Regions from separate parts of the Rummeliibacillus sp. GQ308 genome, predicted to be linked through region 1. Evidence: a T-box and tRNA genes for the amino acid it is inferred to sense, from the RefSeq annotation. Region 1 holds a T-box; the other holds one or more tRNA genes.
The links. A T-box is a leader RNA that pairs with one kind of tRNA and senses whether it is charged. The one in region 1 lies ahead of thrS (threonine--tRNA ligase), so its partner is inferred to be a tRNA-Thr.
Positions count from the first base shown of each region.

Region 1 (12,229 bases):
GGAAGAAGATTATTGATAATCGGGTATGTAGCGGGCATCTTTAAACTTACCAATTTTCTGAAGCTTCATCTGACTTAATAGGCGGTAGGCTTGTCTCGAATTTGCCAAACCTAGAAATTGATAGCATTCCAAACTAGAAATAGAGGAATCAATCAAAGCAAAATAGTCATAGATAGCCTGCACATGAGCATCGCGGCTTGTGTGATGGCAATAGGTACAGTACCAATGCATATTTATTCTTCGCATGTACAATTTACGGCAGTTTGGACAAGCTACTCCGTTCAAAACGTCCTTTCTCGAAAGGTTATATCTCTTCAACAATGGATAAGGATTATAATCAGTATGCTGTTTCGATAAGGAATAGACGAGTTTTTCTAGCTGCCGGGGAGACAAAGGTTCTTTTTGTAACGGTAGATTTCGAACATATGGTTTAATATCGTTTTTTAAAAGAAGAGTAGTGGCTGATGAAGTTCGTTCAATGTAGCTTGATGAAAAGGGGAAGACCACCGCACCGTAGATGGGGAGATTGATATGGTTGTGTGAAAAGTAAACTTTGAGTTGGTGGATGTATTCTTCCAGTTGGGGTTCTGGACTAGGAAATGCATGTGATTCACCTGTTGATAAATGGCGCACCAATTGTCGAGGATTTTGTCTTAATTCTATCGTTCCTTTGATATTCTTTACCTCAAAAACAACTGCAAAATTTGCAGTTAACAGTAAAATATCTATTTGTATTTTAGATTCTAATACAAGAGATAAGTTATGAAATACATAATACTTTTCAGATGGATGCAACTGACCAAGCGTATCAACTATAATTTTCTCTCCTAAATCGCCAGCATCTATACTTCTCCATTGCCTCTCCAATTCCTGTTTCAAAGGATGAGTCGCAGATAACCGATCACTCAGTTTTCGCAAGGCATCTAAATAATGGGTGGGTGCAAAAGGTTTAATCAACATAAAAATCACTCCCAAACTCAATTGTTTAAACGAGTATATAATAAGAAGAAATATGTGTAAAATGGCCGCAAATGCTACAACCATCAAATAAACATACAAAATAGAAAAGCATACTTAAAAAATATAGATAATGTTGATTATCGGCTAACTATTGTAGTTGAAAATTTTTTATGCAAAATATCTTCAGAGAGTTATTTAAAAGGAGAGGAAGAAAAGTAATTGAAATTGATGCTTACTATCGTTCTCTGATGATTTACAACCGCTACGAACACTTTTACTACCGTTCATACCAATTTTACAACCGCTCTCAGGTAGTTTACTCCCAAAAAAGAACAATTTAAGTCCTGAAGATACCTTCCATTCGCGGTAATATCCAATTATCATCCCGATTAAACACAAGGGGAGGACCAATATAAGGTTCTCCCTTGTTTATTTTAAATGCTGCGGTCATTTATTTGCTTTACAATATTTTCTTTAAAATCCTTAAATGGTATACTGATTGATTGTTTTTCTCCGTGCTTCCGAACATTTACTGCGTTTTCTTTTAACTCTTCATCACCAAGCACAATAATATAAGGGATCTTTTGCATATGTGCTCTTCTTATTTTATAGCCTAATTTTTCTTCGTCATCGTCAATTTTAACTCGTACCCCTAATTGTCTCAGCTGAGATTGGATTTTGAAGCAATAATCTAGGTGAACCTGAGAGACGGGAACAATTTGTACCTGTGTAGGAGCGAGCCAAACAGGGAAGGCTCCTGCAAAATGTTCAATTAAAATGCCTAAGAAACGATCGATGGAACCGAATACTGCGCGATGAATGACCACCGGACGAGCTTTTTCATTTTGTTTGTCTATATATGTTAAATCAAACTTCTCTGGTAGCTGGAAGTCGAGTTGCACTGTAGCGCATTGATGGCTGCGTTGAATGGCATCTTTTATGTGAATATCAATTTTGGGGCCATAAAAGGCACCATCGCCCTCATTGATTTTGTAAGGATACCCCAAGTTATTTAGTACGTTTTCTAAAGCTGTTTCAGCCCGATTCCACAGTTCCTCGCTGCCCATTGAATCCTCTGGGCGTGTCGATAATTCAATTTCATATTCAAATCCGAATACTTTATACACATGGTCGATGATTTTTAACGCAAGAGTAATTTCATCTTCAATCTGTTCTGGTGTAACGAAAATATGAGCATCATCCTGGCAAAATGATCTGACGCGTAATAAACCATTTAAGGCACCGCTGAATTCATGTCGATGAACTTGCCCGAATTCCGCCATGCGAATAGGCAAATCACGATAGGAATGTCGTTCATTTTTAAAGATGAGCATATGTCCAGGACAGTTCATCGGTTTTAAGGCAAAGTTTTGTTCATCAACCTGAGTAAAGTACATATTTTCTTTGTAGTGATCCCAGTGACCGGATTGCTCCCACAATCTCTGATTCATCATGAGTGGAGTTCGCACCTCTTTATAATCATACTTAGCCTGTAAATTTCGTAAAAAGGACTCGAGCTCATTCCGTATAATCTGGCCATTTGCCAGATAAAATGGCATGCCGGGTGCTTCCTCTGAGAACATGAATAACTCAAGTTCTTTTCCAAGTTTACGGTGATTTCGCTTTTCCGCTTCCTCTAGAAAGACAAAATAGTCACGTAGCTCATCCTTTGTTGCAAAAGCGACACCATAAATGCGTTGAAGCATTTTATTATTACTATCGCCTCGCCAATATGCCCCAGACACTTTTGTTAGTTTAAAATTCTGGACCTTACCTGTAGAAGGTATATGAGGACCCCGGCATAAATCATAAAAGTCACCCTGTTCATAAACAGTAACTGTTTCATCCTGTGGAATGTCTTCTAACAACTCAAGCTTTAATGGATCATGCGCAAATAATTGTTTAGCTTTCTCGCGTGAAACTTCCTTTCGATTCATCTCCAAGTTCTCATTAATGATTTGTTTCATAACCTTTTCTATTTGAGGTAAATCACTTGGAGTGATAGGGGAATCCAGCTCCACATCGTAATAAAAACCATCTTCAATGACAGGGCCAACTCCAAAATGAATAGAAGGATATATACGTTTTAATGCGTGTGCCAATAAGTGGGCTGTTGAATGGCGAACCACTGCTATTCCTTCTTTTGAAGCTGCATCGTATAAGGAAATCTGTACATCTTCTGTAACTGGACGTGCTACATCTGTAGGTATCCCATTTACATAACCGACAATTGTCTTTTTAGAAAGACTTGGGCTAATGGAGTGGGCAATATCTGTTAGTGTTACGCCTCGATCGTATTGCTGTTTTTTGCCATCTGGAAACTGAATTTTTATAAATTGATCATTCATCATGTTAAACACTCCTTTTTTATAATAAAAAAACACACGCATCCCTAAACAAGGGACGAGTGTGTTGTTAACCCGTGGTTCCACCCAACTTTCCATACGCTAAAGAATAGCCTATGGCTCTGGTGCTGTAACGTAGCATAGACGGTATTGGATACTACATTCCCCAATACAGCTTAAAGGTGGTAAATTATTTTCCTAAGCTAGGAAGATTTCAGCAAAACTTCCCTCTCTGTAAACCGTAAAAATAATTCATGTCCTCATCATCGCTTTTAATTTTTATCTCAATCAATGGAATCCTGTTAAATACAAAAAAACGCACGCATCCCTAATAAAGGGACGAGTACGTTTTAACCCGTGGTTCCACCCAACTTCCCATAAGTTAGAAAACAACTTATGGCTTTGGTGCTGTAACGTAGCATAGACGGTACCGGATACTAGATTCCCCGATACAGCTCAAAGGTGGTAAATTACTCTCCTGCGTTAGGAAGATTTCAGCAAAACTTCCCTCTCTGTAAACCGTAAAAGCAATTCATGTCCTTATCAGCGCTTCTTCATCAAGAATTAAATTATTATATATATTATGATAATTATTACTATTTAGCAACACCTATTTTAATTATGAACAATTTATTGTCTTAACTTCCTCACCAATCCAATCATTTTACATCCCCTTAAACTTCCGCTAGCATTATGACGTATAAATATCACATTTACACAGATAGATGAAAAAGGGAAGGATGAGTAATATGAGACTCTCTATTCTAGATCAAGCGCCGATACCAAAAGGGGCTAAACCGGCACAGGCTTTAAAAAACAGCGAAACATTGGCGATTCTTGGTGAAGAGCTAGGCTATCACCGTATGTGGATGGCGGAGCATCATAACGGGCAATCGCTTGCAAGCTCTGCGCCTGAAGTAACAGCGGCTCACTTGGCTGCTAAAACAAACCGTATTCGTATCGGCACAGGCGGCATCATGATGATGCATTACTCACCATTAAAAGTAGCGGAAGTGTTCAAAACATTAAGCGCACTGTCACCTGGCCGCATCGACTTTGGCGTTGGACGCGCACCAGGCGGAGATACTTATGCTATTTATGCGATGGCAAAAGGTAAACGACCTGAGATGACGGATCAATATAAAGAAATTGAAACAACACTTAAGTTGATGAACGATCAAAAACCAGGCATCTCTGTCTATGATTCAGTCGTGGCGACACCAGCGCGCGTAGAACTTCCTGAAGCATGGTTATTAGGCTCGACTGGTAATAGTGCCGTACGAGCAGGTCGCATGGGAATGGGTTACTCCTTTGCTCAATTCTTCAATGGTGGAATGACGAGAGAAATCTTCGACACATATCGCGCTAATTTCGAGCCTTCATACTTTATGGAAACACCAGAAATTCTGGTGACATATGCGACAACTGTAGCAGAAACAAAAGAAGAAGCAGAATTCTTAGCAATGCCGATTGATATTTCTAGACTACAGCTGATGCAAGGCAACTTAATCCAAACCTTGTCACCAGAAGAAGCAAAAGACTATCCATTAACTGAAATGGACAAAATGATGATTGAAGAAAATCGCAAATTGCATCTAGTCGGAACACCGAAGGAAGTAGGCGATATTATTCGTCGAGATCAAGAGCAATATGGCTTTGACGAAGCGATGTTCAATTGCAACCAATTCAGCATCGAAAGTCGAAAACAAAGCTACACACTATTAGCAAAAGAATTATTGGATTAAATAAGAGACCCGCATGCATAAATAGGGCACATGTAAAAGAGAAGTAATTCATTGAGATTTTGATGAATAATTTTATTGAAGTGGAAATAAATATTAAAGTGGGCTACCGCTCGCCTTCAGAAAATCGCATCTATTTCCCTTCAATATCATGAAACGCTTCACTAACATTCATTGCCTTACCAAGATTGCTGCGGGTTTTTATTATGCTAAATTTGATTAAAGTAAATAAGTTTTAAAAAGAGTATTGACAAGAGTTTGTTTTCATGAGAAGATTATCTCGAATTAAAGATATTTGTTTTAAGTCTATTATTTTTTTAATATATATCTCGATTTCGAGACAGTTAGTATTTTCAGATTATAAACAATGGAGGAGATTTAAAATGGCAAAATGGACAGTAGATCAATCACATTCAACAGTAGGTTTTGAAGTAAAACACATGATGGTTTCAAAAGTAAGAGGACAATTTGATTCTTATACTGCAGATGTAGAAGCAGCAGATTTAACAGATTTAACAACAGCAACAATTGCATTCAAATTTGATGTAGCAAGCATTAACACAAATAGCGAAGATCGCGACAATCATTTGAAATCAGCAGATTTCTTCGATGCAGAAAACAACCCAACTATCGACTTTACATCTACAAACATCGTGAAAGACGGCGATGACTACAAAGTAACTGGTGACTTAACAATCAAAGGCGTAACAAAACCAGTAACATTCGACGTAGAATACGGCGGTAAAGGTACAAACCCATGGGGCGTAGAAGTGTACGGATTCGAAGCGGAAACAAAAATCAACCGTGAAGAATTCGACTTAACTTGGAACGCAGCACTAGAAACAGGTGGCGTACTAGTAGGTAAAGACATCAAAATCAAAGTAGAATTAGAAATTAACCCAGCTGCATAATAAAAGCCTGTGAATGATGCTGAATTTAGTTGATATAAGTTCAGCATCATCTACCAAACAAAAGCTCAAAAGCATTTTTTTAAAACAATATCTCGAATTCAAGATAATTATATGGGAGGGGTATTTCATGGACGCACTTAAAGGACTACATCACGTGACAGCTATAACAAGCAGTGCAGAAAAAATATATGATTTCTTCACTTACGTATTAGGTCTTCAATTAGTGAAAAAAACAGTGAACCAAGATGATATCCAAACCTATCATTTGTACTTCACAGATGATGTCGGCAGCCCAGGAACAGATATGACATTCTTTGATTTCCCAGGCATTCCAAAAGGGGTGCATGGCACAAATGAAATTTCTAAAACATCTTTCCGGGTTCCAAAGGATGAGGCATTAGCTTATTGGGTAAAACGCTTTGATAAATTTGAAGTGAGACATACAGGCATCCAAGAACAGTTTGGCAAAAAAACTTTGTCATTCGTCGATTTTGACGACCAAAATTATCAGCTCATATCAGATGAGTTAAACGCGGGAGTGCCAGCAGGGACACCTTGGCAAAATGGGCCGGTGCCACTTGAATATGCGATTACTGGATTAGGACCAATTTTTGTCCGGACTTCTTTCGCTGACTACTTCAAACAACTGTTAGAGGAAGTATTCTTCATGAAAGAAGTCGCTAAAGAAGGCTCCTTCAAACTATTCGAAATGGGTGAAGGGGGAAACGGGGCTCAAGTAATCGTTGAAATGAACACCGTGCTTCCTCAAGCTCGACAAGGCTATGGCACAGTCCATCACACAGCATTCCGAGTGAATGACCGAGCTGACTTGGATGCTTGGCAACAACGTTTAGAGTTATATAAATTGCCAAACTCCGGCTATGTAGAACGCTACTATTTTGGTTCTCTTTATACAAATGCTGCCCCTTCCGTTTTATTTGAATTAGCAACAGATGGTCCTGGCTTCATGGGGGATGAACCATATGAAACACTTGGTGAAAAACTATCATTGCCGCCATTCTTTGAGCCAAAGCGCGAAGAAATTGAAAAAATTGTAAGACCTATTGATACAGTGCGCAGTACTCGAGCATTTGAAAAGGAATATTTATAGGGAAGTGAAATCATGGGATTTATGTCTAAATTATTTGGTACAAAACAAGAGGAGGAAGAAACAATGACAAAAGTAAATATCGGTATTATTTTAGGATCAACTCGTGAAGGACGTGTAAGTCCACAAGTAGGTGCGTGGGTAAAAGAAATCGCAGACAAACGCGATGACGCAAACTACACAATCATTGATATTGCAGATTACAAATTGCCACTGCTAGGGGAAGCAGGCGGAGATGCATCAGGCGCAGCTGCATGGTCAGAAGCGATTGCAGCACAAGATGGCTTTGTATTTATCGTACAAGAATACAACCACTCTATTACTGGTTCACTTAAAAATGCACTAGACTATCTTCGTGAAGAATGGAACAACAAAGCAGCTGGTATCGTATCATACGGTTCAGTTGGCGGAGCTCGTGCAGCAGAACACCTACGCGGCATCTTAGGTGAATTGCTTGTAGCGGATGTTCGTGTACACCCAGCACTATCATTGTTCACAGATTTCGAAAACGGTACAGACTTCAAACCAAAAGCTGTTCAAGAAGAATCAGTGAATCAAATGTTAGATCAAGTCGTTCCTTGGTCAAAAGCATTGTTTACAATTCGTTAATCTTTTTATCATTCATATACATGCGCAGCGAAATGCGCATGTATATGTTCATCATGAAAATTGAGCAAATCACATCAAACAAGTTGATGGATGTGCTCAGTCGTTATGAGAAAAGAGACAGATAAGGGGATATGGAGATGACAGAATTCACACAGTTGGTAAAGGAAAGACGATCGGCAAGCAACTTTCTTCCGAGTTATGAGATTTCACAGGAAGAGTTAGATGAAATATTTGGTCTAGTAAAGCTCGGACCTTCAGCTTTCAATCTTCAACACACGCATTATGTAGTTGTGACAGACCCAGAGGTAAAAGAGGAAATAAGAAAGGCTGCTAATGGGCAGTATAAGGTTCATAGTGCATCAGCTGTCATCTTGGTATTGGGCGATAAAGAAGCCTATAAAAAAGCAGCAGAAATTAATGAAGGATTATTGATGCTGGGTATATTAAATAAACAAGAATATGACTTTGCAGTAGAAGGTACCGTTGATTTGTATGAAACAAGAGGACCTTCATTCCAAAGAGATGAAGCCATTCGAAATGCTTCCTTATCTTCTATGCTGTTTATGCTGGCAGCTAAAGAAAAAGGGTGGGACACTTGTCCGATGATTGGATTTGAAGAGGATAAAGTAAAAGAAATCCTGAATATCAGTGATCAATACGAGGTAGCGTTAATGATTACACTAGGAAAAGAAAAAGTAGCGAGCAGACAACCTCGAGGCTATCGCAAGCCCGTGAATGAGTTCGTCACCATCGTTTAATAAAGAATTGGAGTGAGTAAAATGAGCAAAAAAACAATGGGTATTCATCACATTACAGCCATTGTAGGCCACCCACAAGAAAACGTAGATTTTTATGCAGGTGTATTAGGATTACGCTTAGTGAAAAAAACAGTCAATTTTGATGATCCGGCTACTTACCATCTTTATTTTGGTAATGAAGGTGGAAAACCAGGCACTATCATTACGTTCTTCCCTTGGGCAAATGCACAGCAGGGCGAAATTGGTGACGGACAAGTTGGAGTAACAGCATATGCTATTCCGCAGGGGGCTATGGCTTTTTGGAAACAAAGACTGGCTAAATTTAATGTACAATATACAGTGATGGAACGCTTTGGAGAAGAAGTCCTAGCATTTGATGATCCGCATGGCTTACACTTAGAGCTAGTTGAAAGAGAAGCAGGGGAAACAAATACATGGACTACCGGAGAAATCACACCACAATTTGCGATCAAAGGATTTGCCGGAGCTACACTTTATTCCACACATCCAAGCGAGACATCTAAGTTAGTCGAAGAAATCATGGGCCTCGAAGTAGTAGGGCAAGAGGGAGACTATATTCGTTTCCGTTCTAGCGCTGATATCGGGAATGTTATCGACCTGAAACTAACAACAAATGGCCGTGGAATTATGGGTGTCGGAACAGTACATCACATTGCATGGCGTGCCATTGATAACGAGGACCAATTAGATTGGCAAAAATATATCTCCCAACATGGGTATGGCGTAACACCGGTTCGAGACAGGAATTATTTCAATGCCATCTACTTCAGAGAACACGGCGAAATCCTGTTTGAAATTGCAACAGATCCTCCAGGATTTGCACATGATGAGTCACCAGAAACAATGGGTGAAAAATTAATGCTGCCTGAACAGTTTGAACCTTATAGAGCAGGCATGGAGCGGAGATTAATTCCGATTGAAGTGAGAGAGCTAGATTAAATCATATAAAAGGAATGATGACGATGCGATCGATTGACCCAGAAACAATGTCTGAAAGAGAAAATTATAAATTTTTGACAGGAAGCATTATCCCTAGGCCGGTTGCATTTGTTACATCCCTTACGCAAGATGGAGTTCTGAACGGAGCTCCATTCAGCTACTTTAATATTGTTTCATCTAATCCGCCTATGATATCCCTATCGATTCAACGAGCCAATGGGAAAATGAAGGACACAGCTCGAAACATATTGGAAGCAAACGAGTTTGTTGTTCATATTGTGGATGAACACAATGTAGATAAGGTTAATATAACCGCAGCTAGCCTGCCACCCGAACAAAGTGAAGTAGAGCTAGCAAACTTAACGCCTGTGGAAAGTACAAAGATTACGGTGCCAGGAGTTAAAGAATCAAAGGTCCGTATGGAATGTGTACTTGAGCAAGCCTTAGAGTTAGGTGGCACAGACGAGCCAGGCTGTGACCTAATCATTGGTAGAATCGTTCAATTTCATATAGAAGAGGCTATTTATGAAAAAGGAAGAATCAATCCTAGAGGATTAGCGGCCGTTAGCAGATTGGCAGGCCAATCCTATGCTAAAATTGGTGAGATGTTTGAAATAGAAAGACCAAAATAGCTTTGGTTACTAGTAAAAGGACACAAGAGGAGGTTGCAACATGAAACACATTTTTAATAAAGGAACCAACCCGAATAAACCAACATTTTTAATGCTCCATGGTACCGGCGGGAATGAACTTGATTTGCTGCCATTAGCAGGAGTCATAGATGATGAAGCTAACGTATTAAGCGTTAGAGGGAATGTCCTAGAACAAGGCATGCCAAGATTCTTCCGTCGATTATCTGAAGGGGTATTTGATGAAGAGGATTTAATCTTCCGCACGAATGAATTAAATGAGTTTTTAGATGAAGCAGCAGAAAAATACGACTTCGATCGAGATAACATCATTGCCATCGGCTACTCAAACGGAGCCAATATTGCAGCCAGCCTGCTATTTCACTACCAACAAGCCTTAAAAGGAGCCATCCTGTTCCACCCAATGGTGCCAAGAAGAGGCATCACTTTACCAGACCTAGCAAATACGTCTGTATTTATCGGTGCCGGAACAAACGACCCGATCTGCTCTCCTGAAGAGACGAAAGAATTACAACAGCTACTACAACAAGCTAGTGCTAGCGTTGAGCTTCATTGGGAAAATAGAGGTCACCAATTAACAATGGGTGAAGTGGAAAGCGCAAAAGAATGGTATTTGAAGTTAGGTTAGAAAAAATAATACTATCTTATAGCCTTTAGCTTACTAAATGAACGAGATCCATTTAGTAGGTTAGAGGCTTTTTAAAATTTACTGTCGTTCCTACTAGAAATACAACCGCTCACGAGGCGTTTACTACCGTACTCATCTAATTTACTGCCGCTGAGAAGAAGTTTACTCACGAAAAAAGACAAATTAAGTCCCTGCCTTCTTTCCGTCAGCAAAACTCACAGATTTTGCTATCAATAATTAACTTTCATTAAACAAAAAAATTCTTCAAAAAAGTTTACCTATACAAAACATCGGGTATCTCCTCTTTATGAATAAAATTTAGAGGAGGAAGACATATGTCACAAGAAGAAATGCAAATGAAGTTCAAAGAAATCTTATTATACGGTTACCAAAGAGGAAATGAAGAGGGTACACTCTCAGCTTCAGATTTAGTACAAGAGCTAGCGGATAAGATGAAGGACGTCCTATGGGTAGCAAATACGCAAGGCTAATGATACTTAGTATAACTTCATGCAACTTTTCGAAAATTCGCCAATTGCACTTACCCCAAACACTCCCTATAAACAGATCAACATAAAAGGCACCCTTAACAAACTTGTCAAAGGTGCCTTTTTTATGCCTTAAATCTTAACAGTATTATTTTCCCGAACTCGTTTAATTAACCGACCTCGCCGCCTTTTTAAGGCAACGATGCTAGTACCATACTTCCCCGAAAGTTCTTCATAATTGAACCCTCTTATATAGTAATCTATGAGAAATTGCCGATCATGTTCCTCCAGGTTATTCAATAAACCTTCCAATTCATTAGCTATTTCATTGTCCAACTTCATAGGCAAGTATGTCTCCAACTGGGAGTCTTCCTCAGGTTGATAGTGCGCCTCATAACGAATCTCTCGTTTTAATTCATCTAAAATACTGCCATGAATGCACCTATAAGCATAGGGGGTAAAGTCTCCCTGTGCACTTTCATATTTTTGCCACGCCTGCCAGAGGGCAATGCGAGCAGTTTGGCGATATTGTTCATGGTTTTTGTAGATTCTGCACTTTCGGAGGGATGCTGAAATCATCGGTTCGTATTTCGTCAGGACTTCTTCAAATTGATACATATTTGATTTCTCAATTCTCATTGTGCACAACGGGTTATTCCTAGGTGAGTTCAGAATAGAATCTTTTCAGAAAGATGTACAAAAGCCATTCTGTCGATTAATCACGCCAAAAAGGTCGTTTACGGGCTCCAAACGATCCGAATGGAAGCCGTAAACGACAAAAATGAACTTTTTTCTATGCAAATATAGAAATATAGAAAAATCATCTTTTTACTATATAAATAAAATAATTACTCAAATCTTATATCATAAAAAATTATCAAAAGTAGAAGGGGGTTGTAGTGAAAATCTTCAACAGAAAACGTACACATGACTGCTGAATAAATCCGATTAGTGAAAATTGAAATTTGAAGGAATGTTTTCGAGACAAAGACCATAATGTATCAGGGTGGCAAAATAAAAGAGCAGAGAACGCCTATGAGGTGTGTTGGAGGAGGGAGCAACCTATAAGC
Region 1 covers NZ_JCAXDQ010000001.1:232,035-244,263, forward strand. Annotated here, with positions in the region: gene AC6CHJ_RS01210 (nuclease-related domain-containing protein) at 10-960, opposite strand; gene thrS (threonine--tRNA ligase) at 1,395-3,308, opposite strand; T-box leader at 3,357-3,581, opposite strand; T-box leader at 3,638-3,861, opposite strand; gene AC6CHJ_RS01220 (LLM class flavin-dependent oxidoreductase) at 4,055-5,050, shown strand; gene AC6CHJ_RS01225 (YceI family protein) at 5,431-5,958, shown strand; gene AC6CHJ_RS01230 (ring-cleaving dioxygenase) at 6,086-7,069, shown strand; gene AC6CHJ_RS01235 (NADPH-dependent FMN reductase) at 7,082-7,675, shown strand; gene AC6CHJ_RS01240 (nitroreductase family protein) at 7,813-8,433, shown strand; gene AC6CHJ_RS01245 (ring-cleaving dioxygenase) at 8,455-9,393, shown strand; gene AC6CHJ_RS01250 (flavin reductase family protein) at 9,417-10,025, shown strand; gene AC6CHJ_RS01255 (alpha/beta hydrolase) at 10,066-10,671, shown strand; gene AC6CHJ_RS01260 (YwzD family small protein) at 11,007-11,162, shown strand; gene AC6CHJ_RS01265 (sigma-70 family RNA polymerase sigma factor) at 11,292-11,777, opposite strand.

Region 2 (12,229 bases), 240 kb from region 1:
CAGTTGCGATTAAAGGGATTACAGAACAAACTAATCTGTTGGCCCTCAATGCTTCTATTGAAGCCGCGCGTGCCGGTGAATATGGGAAGGGCTTCGCTGTTGTAGCCGAAGAAATCCGTAAATTGGCCTCCACTACTGCAGATACATTAGTGAAAATTGATGAAAATCTAAGTAATGTTAACACATACAATGAAAGTACTTTAAGCCAATTACAAGTAGGGGCGAAACGTGTCGAGCAACAAGTGGAAACTGTAGAAAAGTCAGTAAATGCGTTTAATCATTTATATACTGCTATGCAAAACCTGAATCAGCAAATGATAGTAGTAGCAAGTGAAATTAAAAGTGTTGAGGACAAGACAGGCACTATTGAAGCGAATACAAATGAATTTGCAACAATTATTGAGGGAAGCACTGCTTCATTAGAAGAGCTCAATGCTACACTAAGTATGCTAGCAGATGACCAGAAAAAAACGGCCCATAATCTCGTGGAAACATACGAGGCAGCAACACAACTATAGATGAAAAACCAGCGAATGCTGGTTTTTTTGTTGGTCAAAGAAATGTTCTTTTCCGATACGCTTTACCCATTGTTAATCTATTAGTATAAAGGCCCAATTGCCTTAGTCATTTGACCATATGATACAAGGAATAATGAAAAGGGAGTGTTTAGAGAATGGTTCAACCTTTTGATGGGCAAGGCGTTAATTACATGAGGGAAAATATGGAGTATAACCCATGGATGTCACAAATGAGTCAACAGTATGGTGGGTGGCACTCTGGCGATCAATGGGGACAGGGGCATGATTGGAATCAAAACTATGGACATATGCAACATCAACAACACGGCAACTGGAATATGGGACATCATGGAAGCCATGGGGGTCATGGAAGCCATGGAGGTCATGGTGGCCATGGATATCCAATGCATCATGGATACCATCAATCCTATCCTTGGCAATCCGGTCAACACCATTGGCGTCCAACACAACAGCATTGGCAAACATACCCAATGCATCATGATGGCCATCACCAACAATGGCAACAATGGAACCCAGGCCATCCATGGATGTAATTTAATATAAATTAGAAGGGCTGGCACAGAATTTTTCTGGCCAGTCCTTTTTGGTATGTGAATAAAAACCTTTCTATTTGCCTTAGACTTATTCAACATTGGCAATTTAGGAGGAGTTTTAGTGGAACAATCTATAACACAGCCCGAAAGTAAACGGCAATTTATTAATGTTTATATATTATTCATATTATGCTTGTTAGATACAATTTTAACAGACATAGGCTTACGCAATCATATTATTGGCGAAGCCAATCCTTTAATGAGTTGGATATACAGCTCGAGTAAAATAGCCTTTTATTTAATGAAATTAGCTTTACCTGTAGCTCTCATTGTTATTCTAAGTAAGATGAGGGCTACTTTATTGACAAATCTACTTTTAAGAGCAGCGCTTGTTATCTATAGTATTGTTTTTCTTATGCATATTAGTTGGATTGTGAGTGTATTGGCACTTTCTATTTAAATAATTTTAGCCTTTTGGTTGGTTAAAATTAAGGTGATTTAGGCCGTTTAAGTTAAGAAAGTAATGAAAAAAGTTAATCAGCTTTTAACAGTGTAAAATAACAAAACCGCTAATTAACAGGTTTTTGAGAGAAAAAAGGGATTTTATAGTGAATTTAATAGGAAAATATATTTATTTGACAGCGGATTTTAATAGTAATAATATAATATAAAATTATCCTGAATTATGTCGAATTTACAAATTATGTTTGATTTGATGGCGGGAAATTTTGTTTTATCGCTTTTATTTTATTAATGAGGAGGGAAATGAATTGATTAAACATGTTTACGCTTTATCTATTGAAACGCTTGCACTTATCCCATTTTACGAGAATGCGACAGGGAAGGTAAAAACTAAAATTATGGAATTAGGGGGAGTTACACTAAGCGATTTAAATCCAATCGAAATTATGGACGCCAATTTAAAATTCTCAGGCTCTAGCTTAACAGGGGCTGGACAAGGGACAAAGCATATTCTTGGTAAAGTTAAGATGCATCCGGTCACTATTAACGAAAGAGTCTGGTTTCCCGTTTTCTCGCCAAAGAAAGATGGCTGCATATGGTTAGCACTTAACCATATAAAAAGGTACAGTGCATACGGTAGCTTAGGTACGATTATTACTTTTACTAGTGGAACCGAATTAATAATGGATATTACAGTAAGTACATTTGAACGGAGAATGAATCGTGCATGCGCATTAAAAGCGCAAATAGAATACTATACGTTTTATATGCGAATCCCTCCAAAAGAAAAGAGAAACTATGCAAAATACGAGATTATTAAAGAAGAGAATAGCATCAACTATCAAATTAATAGAAAACCAAAACAAAAGGTTAAAGGTGACGATGAAGGCGAAGCGAACTTAGTACCTTAACACATAATGAACTGTACAGTATAACTTGCAGAATAGGGAGGGAGACAAGCTCAAAAGCCAGAATGGTAAAGTATATCGGATCCTCTTTACCTACAATAGAGACATATGAAAAGATGCCCAATCTCTTAAAAGAGTGGGCATCTCTATCCTTAATTACTACCTTTAAATGTACCTGTTGCAAATCCAACGAGTTCATCTTCTTCGTCATAGAGACGGCCTTCTACAATGGTTGTTGAACGGGTTTGCGATATGATACGCGCTAGCCCTTTCACACGACCGTGAGTAACCGGCTTTAAAAAACGCGTTTCTAGTTGAATAGTAATTACATCTTTAAAACCAAGCGTATGTGTTGCAATGCCCATCACAGTATCAAGAGCTGACATGAAGACACCGCCGTGCATTGTACCCACCACATTGTTTAGTTCTTTTTTATAGTCAAAGGCAATTTCGGCAATTCCATCTTCAGCATGTATATATTCAAGTCCAAGTGTTTGCCAAAAAGGACTTTCTTCAAAACGTTGTTGAACAGATTTCATTGTTGTCAAAATAAATTCCTCCCCAAATTTTAACAGGCACATCTAACTATAAGTTCTACGTAATTATATCATATTTAGGCAAAATTCTTCAAAATTTTTAATAAAAAAGCGCTTTCATTTATTTGAAATGATGATATAGTATTATCTGAATAGTCTTACATGCTATTATTATATTATTTTTAATTTTGAGTATTGTATTGTTATATAGCAGACTATACAATGAAGAAGAAACAAACTTACATATAAAATGGGAGAGTGTAGAGAGTGTTTAAAACAAAAATCGTCGCAACATTAGGGGCTGCTGCATTATTAATGACGCCTATGTCAGCTTTTGCCAAAACAACGCCAGCAAAACCGAAAGCACCAACAACTGTGCCAGTACAGTTTCTATCTATCAATGATATGCATGGTAATATCGGAGAGAGTTATAAAGCTACTGATGGCACACCAATCGGAGGAGCACCAGCTCTTGCGTATCACTTTGAGCAAGAAAAAGCAGCGTTTGCTAAGAAGTACAAATTAAAAACAGCTGCTGCAAATACTTACAGAATTAGTGCAGGCGACTTAGTAGGCGGAAGTCCATCTTATTCAAGCTTACTTCAAGACGAGCCAACAATGAATGCAGCCAATGCAATTAAATTTACTGTTGGAGCACTAGGTAACCATGAATTTGATGAGGGAATCGATGAATTCAAACGAATTTTAAACGGCCTTGCACCGACTGAAGCAACACAAAACTATGAATTAGTAAAAGATTATAAATTGACTAAAAGCAATATGGAGATCCTAACTTCCAACATTGTAGATAAAAAGTCTAAGAAAATCCTTAGTGGCTTCAAACCTTATACAGTGAAAAAATATGGTGGAGTTAAAGTTGGGTTTATCGGTGTCGTTACACCAGACATTAAAACAGTAGTACTATCTAAACACGTTGAGAATATCGAAGTGGTAAATCCGGCAAAAGCAATCGCAAAATATTCAAAAGTTTTGCGTAAACAAGGTGTAAATGCAATCGTCGTAGTTGCACACTCAGGTGCCTATAACACAGATGCAGACACATCAATTGAAACACAAGGAAAAGAGAAAATTTTAGGCCAAACAGTGGATATGCTGAAAGAGCTTGAAAAAATCGATCCGAAACACTCTGTAGACGTAGTAATCGGCGGCCATGATCACAACTTTGCTAATGGCGTTTACAAAAATACACGCATTATTGAGGCAAAATCATTTGGTAAAGCCTATTCAGTTGTAACAGGTAAAATTAGCAAAAAGACAAAAGACTTTATTAAAACACCATCTGGTATTGTAAAATATAACTACTTGCCAACTGAAGAACAAATCAACAGCAACAAAGTATCTAAGAAGGTAAATGGCATTGTGAACGAAGCGAAATCTTTAGTAAAAGAGAAAATTGATGCGCCAATCGCAACAGCATCATTTGAATCCATTACAAGAGACCGTGTCGCTCATCCACTAGGCGGTTCTCCAGTCGGCAACTTAGTAACTGATGGACAATTAAGCCAAGCAAAAGCTCTAGGCTACAATGCTGACTTTGCTATGACAAACTCTGGTGGTATCCGTGCTGACCTTACTACAGTTAAAGACGGAGACAAAAATGTTATTACATGGGGTAAAGCGCAAGCAGTCCAACCATTCGGCAACTACTTGAAAGTTGTAGACATGACTGGTGCTAATATTAAAGAAGCAATCAACCAACAATTCACAGGTGGTTATGGCTTAGAAGTATCTGGCTTGCACTATACGTATAATTCAAAAGGTGTTGTAGATGTATTTGTAGGAGATACAGATGAAAAAATTGATTCTGCAAAAACATATTCTGTTGTAATTAACGACTTTATCGCAACAGGTGGCGATAACTTCAAAGCATTCACAACAGCAACAAATGATAAAACAATCGAAGTAGATACTGATGCATTCATCAACTACTTAAAAGGTAAACAAACTATTGATGAGCCAACAGAAGTGCGTAATGTAAAAGTGGACTAACAAACTAATAAAAATCCTCTTGCTATAAAAGCAGGAGGATTTTTTTTGCCTTAGCGTTTCATTTCATATAATGTAAGGAAAATGATAAGATAAGAGTAAGTAATATTAATTACACACTAATGGAGGGTATTTAATTGAAATTTAAAAAACTTGCGGCAGCTTTATTTGCAGCTACTCTTGCTTTCTCAACTGTAGGGCCTGTTGTTTCAGACCATTTTAGCATCACAGCTGATGCAAGAGGATACAAATCAGGCAAAAGAGGTTTTAATTCAAACGGTAATTCCAATAATTCTATTTTCAATAACAATAAATCCAATACAAATCGAAATACACAAGATAACAAAAACTCAAGCTTTAACAACAAAACTAACAAATCAAAAACCGCTAATTCAACTCCAAGAAAGGGCGGATTTATGCGTGGCATGATGCTCGGAGGACTGGCAGGACTTTTATTTGGTGGAATGCTTAGCAATATGGGTGCAATGGGCAACTTATTTGGTTTATTAATCAATGTTATTGCCATCTTGGTACTTATTATGTTAATCATGAAAGTTTTCCAAATGTTCCGTGGCAACAAAAAACGTGACGAGGACCGAAATGTATGGAAACAATAGTCTTATCAGAGGACCAATTAATTAACGCATTATGCGTATACCATGCACGCCAAATCAATGTAATGCCCGAAAATGTAGAGATCGAGCTTTGCTTTGATGACGATGAAGGCTACTCTGCCGATGCATATTATAATAATCGACAAGATACGTATCGCGTAGCCAACATGTTGTCCGCTATCCGTGCCTATTTACAAGAAGAAACCAACGTAGATCCCTATGCAGCAAGCATCCGATTAGAAATTGATGATGAAGAGGGCATGATTGCCGTTATAGAATAAGAAATAAAGCCATCCAATTATGGATGGCTTTTATTTTTTAGGAAAATGGAAAAGACGTAATAAGGGGCTAAGAGTCTTATTAGATTATCATTTGAAAAATGGTGCATAGGTAATTTTATAAACCAAAATATATTAGTTAGTTAACTGGAGAACGGGGGGGAGAAAATAGCAATTAATCTCTTTTGTTTTGAAAAATTCCACTAAAATACGAATGAATGTCGAATTATGTCGAAATAAAAGCAAAGAAAATATATAAAATACGAACGATATGGTTATTTTTTATTATACTAGTATAAAAAAGTCCTAGTTAAATTTGAAAAGAGGGTAGGGGTTTGGATAATAATTTCAATTATTTTTAGTTACGTATTTTTACTATAATAGTATTTAAAGTAATAGAAGGTACTTATAAGTTTTATATCCAATTTTTAAAGTAGATAAATAGTAATTAAAAGTGGTAAATGATATAAATTTATTAGTATTAATTATTTATTATTCGCTTTTTATTAATATTTTGCAAAAAACTATTATACTTTATCAAATTGTATGATAATATGGTCACTGAGGATTATAAATTGTATTTTTTTAGTATATTTAGTCGTATTAAATGCATAGATACGTAATCCTATAATAGTTCGTTTGTAAAAGGAGAATGGAAAATGAAAAATTTTAAACTTGTTAAAAGTGCTGCTGCTGTTGCTCTAGTCACATCTGTAGTAACTGCTGCGATCCTTCCAGGAACAACACACGCATCTGCGGCTTCTAAATATAAAGTGTCACATGGCAAACTAGTAAATGCTAAAACAGGGAAATTAGTAAAAGGGTACGTAGTTTTCAAATCAAAACTTTACCACAATGGTAAATTGAATAAAGGGTATAAAACTGTAGGTTCAGGTAAAACAATTAAACTTTATCACGACGGATCTCTTAAAAAGGGATACAAAACTGCTCGAAATAATAAACTATTGTTCCATAACGGTTCTCTTAAAACTGGTTTTAAAGTTGCTGGGAATGGAGAGCGTTTATACAAAGATGGTCATCTTGCAAAAGGTTATGAGGTATACGGAGATGTAAATGAAAACCCTTCACTGTATTACAATGGTTACCTTAAACAGGGCTATAAAACGGCTAATCATGAAGAGTTATTATTCTACAATGGCAAATTGAAAAAAGGTTATAAAACTGCTAAAAAAGATAAATATCTATACAAAAATGGTCACCAAAATGTTGGTCAATACTTAGTGACAGATAAAGACATTTTATTTGATGGTTTTGCTCGCGCTAAAGGTCTTGTAAAAGCAAAGGCAAATGGTAAGTATTACAATAATGGCATTTTAGCAAACGGCGACTTTAAAATTGATGGTAAGGTTGTCACTATAAAAAAGGGTGTAAAAATTAAGCTGGAATTACAATCAGTAACTGTAATTAATTCAAAGCAAATTTCTGTGAAATTTGAAGACTCTAATGAATTAGTAACTATCACTCTTGAAAAAGAACTAACTGTTGGCGAAAACGTAATAACTTTCTCTTATAAAGGAGAAGAATACAAAACTACCGTAAAATACGATGCGCCTGATACAGAAGCTCCAAAATTATCAATTAATGGAGAGGCTACGATCACTGTTGAAAATGGTGCTGACTTCACCCTTCCAACAGTAACTGCAACAGATAATAAGGATAAAGAAGTAGAAGTGAAATCTACTATTACAAATGCTGAAGGAAAAGAACTTGATAAGATTGATACTACTGTTTCAGGAACTTATACAGTAACTTTCAGTGCTGAAGACGCTGCAGGTAACAAAGCTGAAAAAGTTGTTGTGACTGTTGTAGTTAAAGCAACAGAAGTAAAGGTCGAGGATGTAAAAGCAGTTACAGATGAAACAACAAAAACAACAGCAGTAACTGCATCAGCTAAAAATCTTGATGTGCTAAATGTAACGGAGAATGAAAAAGCAACAGCAACTGTTTCTGTATTTGCTAACGGAGATACTTCTGCACAAGCTACAGCAGTGAAAGAAAACGTTGCAATCGATACAGATGGTAAAATTTCTACAACTTTTAGTAACCTTCAAGATGGAGATTACACTGTACGTGTTACTGTTGGAGAAGTATCTGCGGACGCTAATTTTACTGTAGACTTTGCAAAGGCAGACGCTGCAGTTAAAGCAGTTAATGAGGCTACAAACCAAGTGGAATTATTGAAAGCTCTTCAAGATGAATATTTCAAGAACATTAATGCTGATTTAATCGAGACTTATGCTGCAAAGCTTGGCACTAATAATAAAACTGTTTCTGAAATCCAAAAAACAATTAATGAAATCAACACTGTCACTGCTGTCAACACAGCAGAAAACCAAGTGACACTTCTTAAAGCATTAAAAGATGGTGAAGAGCTCGGTGTATTTACAAATGTACGCGATGAATATATCGAAACTTACGCAGCAGAATTAGGAGCTAACCATGAAGCTAAGACGAATGCTAAAGCAATTCAAGAAGTAATCGATAGTGTTACTAATGAAATTGTGAGTAAAGTAGAATCTAAGGTAGCAGCTGCAGAACAAGCTCCTACTAATGAACAAGCGATCACCGAAGCTGAACAAGCAATCACTACAGTACCGGCAGACCTTGTTTATCAAGATGGAGATAAAAAAGGGAAAAATATCAAAGAAGACTTTGGCAATCGTCTAGATGAAGTGAAAGTAGTGAAAAGTGTACTTACAGCTAACGGTGTGAGCCAAGTACGTCTACTTGAATCTTTGAAAGAAAATGGATTTAAAAATGTCAGCACAGATTTGATTGCAAAATACAGCAGTGAAATTGACGGAAATGTAATAACAGTTAAAGCAATTCAAGATAATATTGACAAAGTAAATGCTGAAGATGCTAAAAATGTATTTAACTTAGCTCAAGCTAACAAACTAGAAAATCTAGATGCAGTTACAGATGATTTAGTATTACCATCAGAAGGAACAAACGGTACTAAGATTACTTGGACTACTAACAACAAAGATATAATTTCTGAAATTGGTAAAATCACTCGTCCTTCTGCTTTGGCTGGAGACAAAACAGTAACATTGACTGCAACCTTTAACGGTGTTCAAAGTATCACAAAAGAATTTAATGTTACGGTTAAAGCTGTAGATGCAACTAATTCAAAATATGCATTTGGTTTTGAAGTCCCTGCAAACTTGGTGGCAAATGAAGATAACCAAGTGAAAGTTAACTTTAAAGCTATCGAAAATTTAGGCAAAGGCTATGAGAACGCTCAATTTAATTTTGTAGTTAGTGGTCCTGAAGATGCAACAGCAACTTTCAAAGCTACTGACAGCTTGAATAACGTTTTAGAACAAGCTCTTAAAGCAGATGGAAAAGAAACTGGAAAATGGGGACCTGATAGTGGATTTGCTGTCTCTGCTGATTATGATCAAACAACAGAAATGACTGTTAATTTTTCTAAAGCAGGTGAGTACACAATTAAATTCTCATTAATTGATGTTACTACTGGAAAAGTAATTGATAATATTAATGATTCTAAAACTTTAACAGTTTCAGAATCTAGATAGACAAGTAACCTTCTACTCTTTGAATAGTAAAGGTTTAAGAATTACAATAATAAGCTCCTAATCTTATAGTAGATTAGGAGCTTAATGCTTTTTAATACTGTAACAATCAAATCCCTTCTACTTAAAGGTAGAGGGGATTTATGTTAGTTGTCGGTTTTTTAATATGCCGACTAAGAGAATCGAACTCTTATCAGTGGATTACGAGACCACCGTTCTGCCATTAAACTAAGTCGGCAATAATTATTTACACCAGTAGTATAGCACTTATTTCTTCATAATTCAGATTTCACGATTTAGGTGAAATTTAAAAAAGTTCCAATAGATCGTAACGTTTCTTCTCATAATGCAGGTGAGAAGAGCTGGAATTATTTCTCTTCCTCTTGTCCCTCGCGCTTCCATTTACCACTTTTAAAGGTTTTCTTAAAATCATCATCATTATTGATGGTCGATTTGGCCAAAAGTATGAGTGTTAGGAGCATTGTGCCTGTTCCAACGATAAGATAGAACATAGTGAATACTTTTCCTATCGCTGTTTCAGGGGAAAGGTTGGTATCGATGCCGGTTGGAATAATGCTCACAACGCAGAAATAGATGGCGTCTAGTACGGCCCAGCCTTCTTTTTGTGTATAAAATAACACGCCTGACAGAATGATGAAAAATAGGGTAGTAATAAGCGATAAAAATAAAGGGTGTTTTGATGATTTATACAAAGCTTCTAGCAGTCGTTTTAGTGTTAGGATAAATGAAATCAAAGTGAGATAATTCCTCCTCGTTATTATTCATTGGATACAGTATCATGCAAGGGAAAATATTTCTAGGTTGAGGGGTGGGGGAGTCGGATAAGCAGGATTAAAAATTGAAAAACTGCTCACAAAGCATATAGCATTTGCTAGCAGTCAGCATTTTGTATAACTATTTTATCACGCGTGAAACCGTCATTCCGTCGCCGATCGGTATTAATACAGATTGCAACTGAGAGTGTTCTGAGACTGTTTGATTGTACTCTTTCATAAACTCGCTATATCGTTTAGGCTGTGCGTTTGGATCAGCAACACTACCGCCAGCTAAGACATTGTCTGTGACAATGATAGCACCATCTTTGGCGAGTTCGATACAAGCGTTTAAATAGTTAATGTAATTTAGTTTGTCTGCATCTATAAAGAAAAAGTCATATTGTTTATTATTTTCTTTTAGAATTTGGAGGCTTTCTAGTGCTGGACCAGTCAAGTAGGTAACTTGATTACCAAAGCCTGCTTTGGTTAAGTTTTGATGAGCGAGGGCAGCATAGTTCTCCTCTAATTCGAGTGATGTTAAATAACCTTCACTGCCAAATCCTCTGGCCAAGCATATGCCACTATAGCCGCCAAGTGCTCCAATTTCTAGTACCTCTTTAGCTTGTGATAAAGATACCAGCATAGTAAGAAGCTTACCAGATCCAGGTGATACGGAGATAGAACGCATTCCGTTTTCTTCAATCGATGTCAGCACGTCCTCTAAACCTGTATCTGTTGGAGCGAAGAGGCTATCGATGTATTCATTGATTAGTTTCATCTGCAGGATCTCCTATCGTTTCTGAGGCTTCTATAGAAGGATTTTCAGTTGTTACCATTTCATCACTTTCTTCTAAATCAAATAGCTGTATAAATTCGTTGATAACCATGTCGAGTGCCTTTAACTCGCCGATTAAGATTGGCTTAATAGTTTCAAATTCGGGTTCGTCTAGTTGCTGTTTGATAGTCATACGTTTTAGCTGAAGTATCTCTAAAAACGCTATTGCTCTGCCGCGCCTAAATGTTTTAGGACCCTTTGTATGATGGCCGCCATGATGCCGATGTCGGCCGCCTCTTTCCTCATTTGGTCTCATATCGCACCTCTTTCTGTATACAATTGTATACAATCGGAATATAAAATTATTGTATACAATTGTATACAACAAATCAATATAAATTATAAGAGCGAATTTTTATTAAAAAATTGCTATTGGATTTTTGAATGGAAATTGGGAATATAAAAAAGCCGATTCAATTTAATAGAATCGGCAAATTGTTATTTTGATTGCAACACCTTAAGCAGAAAAAGAGGTATTTTCATCATACGTTTTATACGGGTGGGTTGTGTGATTAGGCGATAGAACCATTCAAGATTAAGCTTGATAAAGAGTTGTGGCGCACGGCGAACATTGCCTGATAACACGTCCAAACTGCCGCCTACGCCCATCATGACACAGTGCTCGAATTGATGGCGGTGACTAGCTATCCATTCTTCTTGTTTGGGAGCTCCCGTAGCAATAAAAATAAAATCAGGCTTTAAGGACGCTGCCTGAGTGGCTACTGCGTCACTGTCACCATAGCCATCAGCAGTCCCTACAATATTAATATGAGGGTAGAGGGCGATTGCCTTTTTAGCCGCTGCTTCTGCTACACCAGGCTTGCCGCCATAAAAGAAGAATCGATTTTTATTAACATCAGCATTTTTCATAAATGCGTGTACTAATTCATAGCCTGGTATCCGTTCGCGCAAAGGAGTACCTAATATTTTAGAACCGATGACAACGCCTATACCGTCTGCGACTACATAGGTCGATCGCTGTACGTATTGTTCATATTGTGCATTTTCTTTTGTTAGCATAACAATTTCGGGATTCGCTGTTACGATTGAAATGGGTTCCTTGTTGCTGGTTGCCAAGGTCAAAACATGGCTTACAAACTCTTTTTTGGTAGTATCTACAAAAGGAATGCCCAATATATTTATCTTTTTCATTCAACTTACCTTCCATAACACTTTTTCCC
Region 2 covers NZ_JCAXDQ010000001.1:467,978-480,206, forward strand. Annotated here, with positions in the region: gene AC6CHJ_RS02215 (methyl-accepting chemotaxis protein) at 1-518, shown strand, start outside; gene AC6CHJ_RS02220 (hypothetical protein) at 674-1,072, shown strand; gene AC6CHJ_RS02225 (DUF5658 family protein) at 1,194-1,532, shown strand; gene AC6CHJ_RS02230 (competence protein ComK) at 1,843-2,445, shown strand; gene AC6CHJ_RS02235 (PaaI family thioesterase) at 2,595-2,981, opposite strand; gene AC6CHJ_RS02240 (bifunctional metallophosphatase/5'-nucleotidase) at 3,246-4,988, shown strand; gene AC6CHJ_RS02245 (hypothetical protein) at 5,123-5,602, shown strand; gene AC6CHJ_RS02250 (DUF2653 family protein) at 5,590-5,880, shown strand; gene AC6CHJ_RS02255 (immunoglobulin-like domain-containing protein) at 6,537-9,440, shown strand; tRNA gene AC6CHJ_RS02260 (tRNA-Thr) at 9,605-9,675, opposite strand; gene AC6CHJ_RS02265 (potassium channel family protein) at 9,806-10,192, opposite strand; gene AC6CHJ_RS02270 (O-methyltransferase) at 10,353-10,991, opposite strand; gene AC6CHJ_RS02275 (hypothetical protein) at 10,975-11,304, opposite strand; gene AC6CHJ_RS02280 (WecB/TagA/CpsF family glycosyltransferase) at 11,487-12,200, opposite strand.
Region 2: it has a tRNA-Thr gene. The T-box ahead of thrS (threonine--tRNA ligase) is inferred to sense a tRNA for this amino acid. The anticodon was not compared.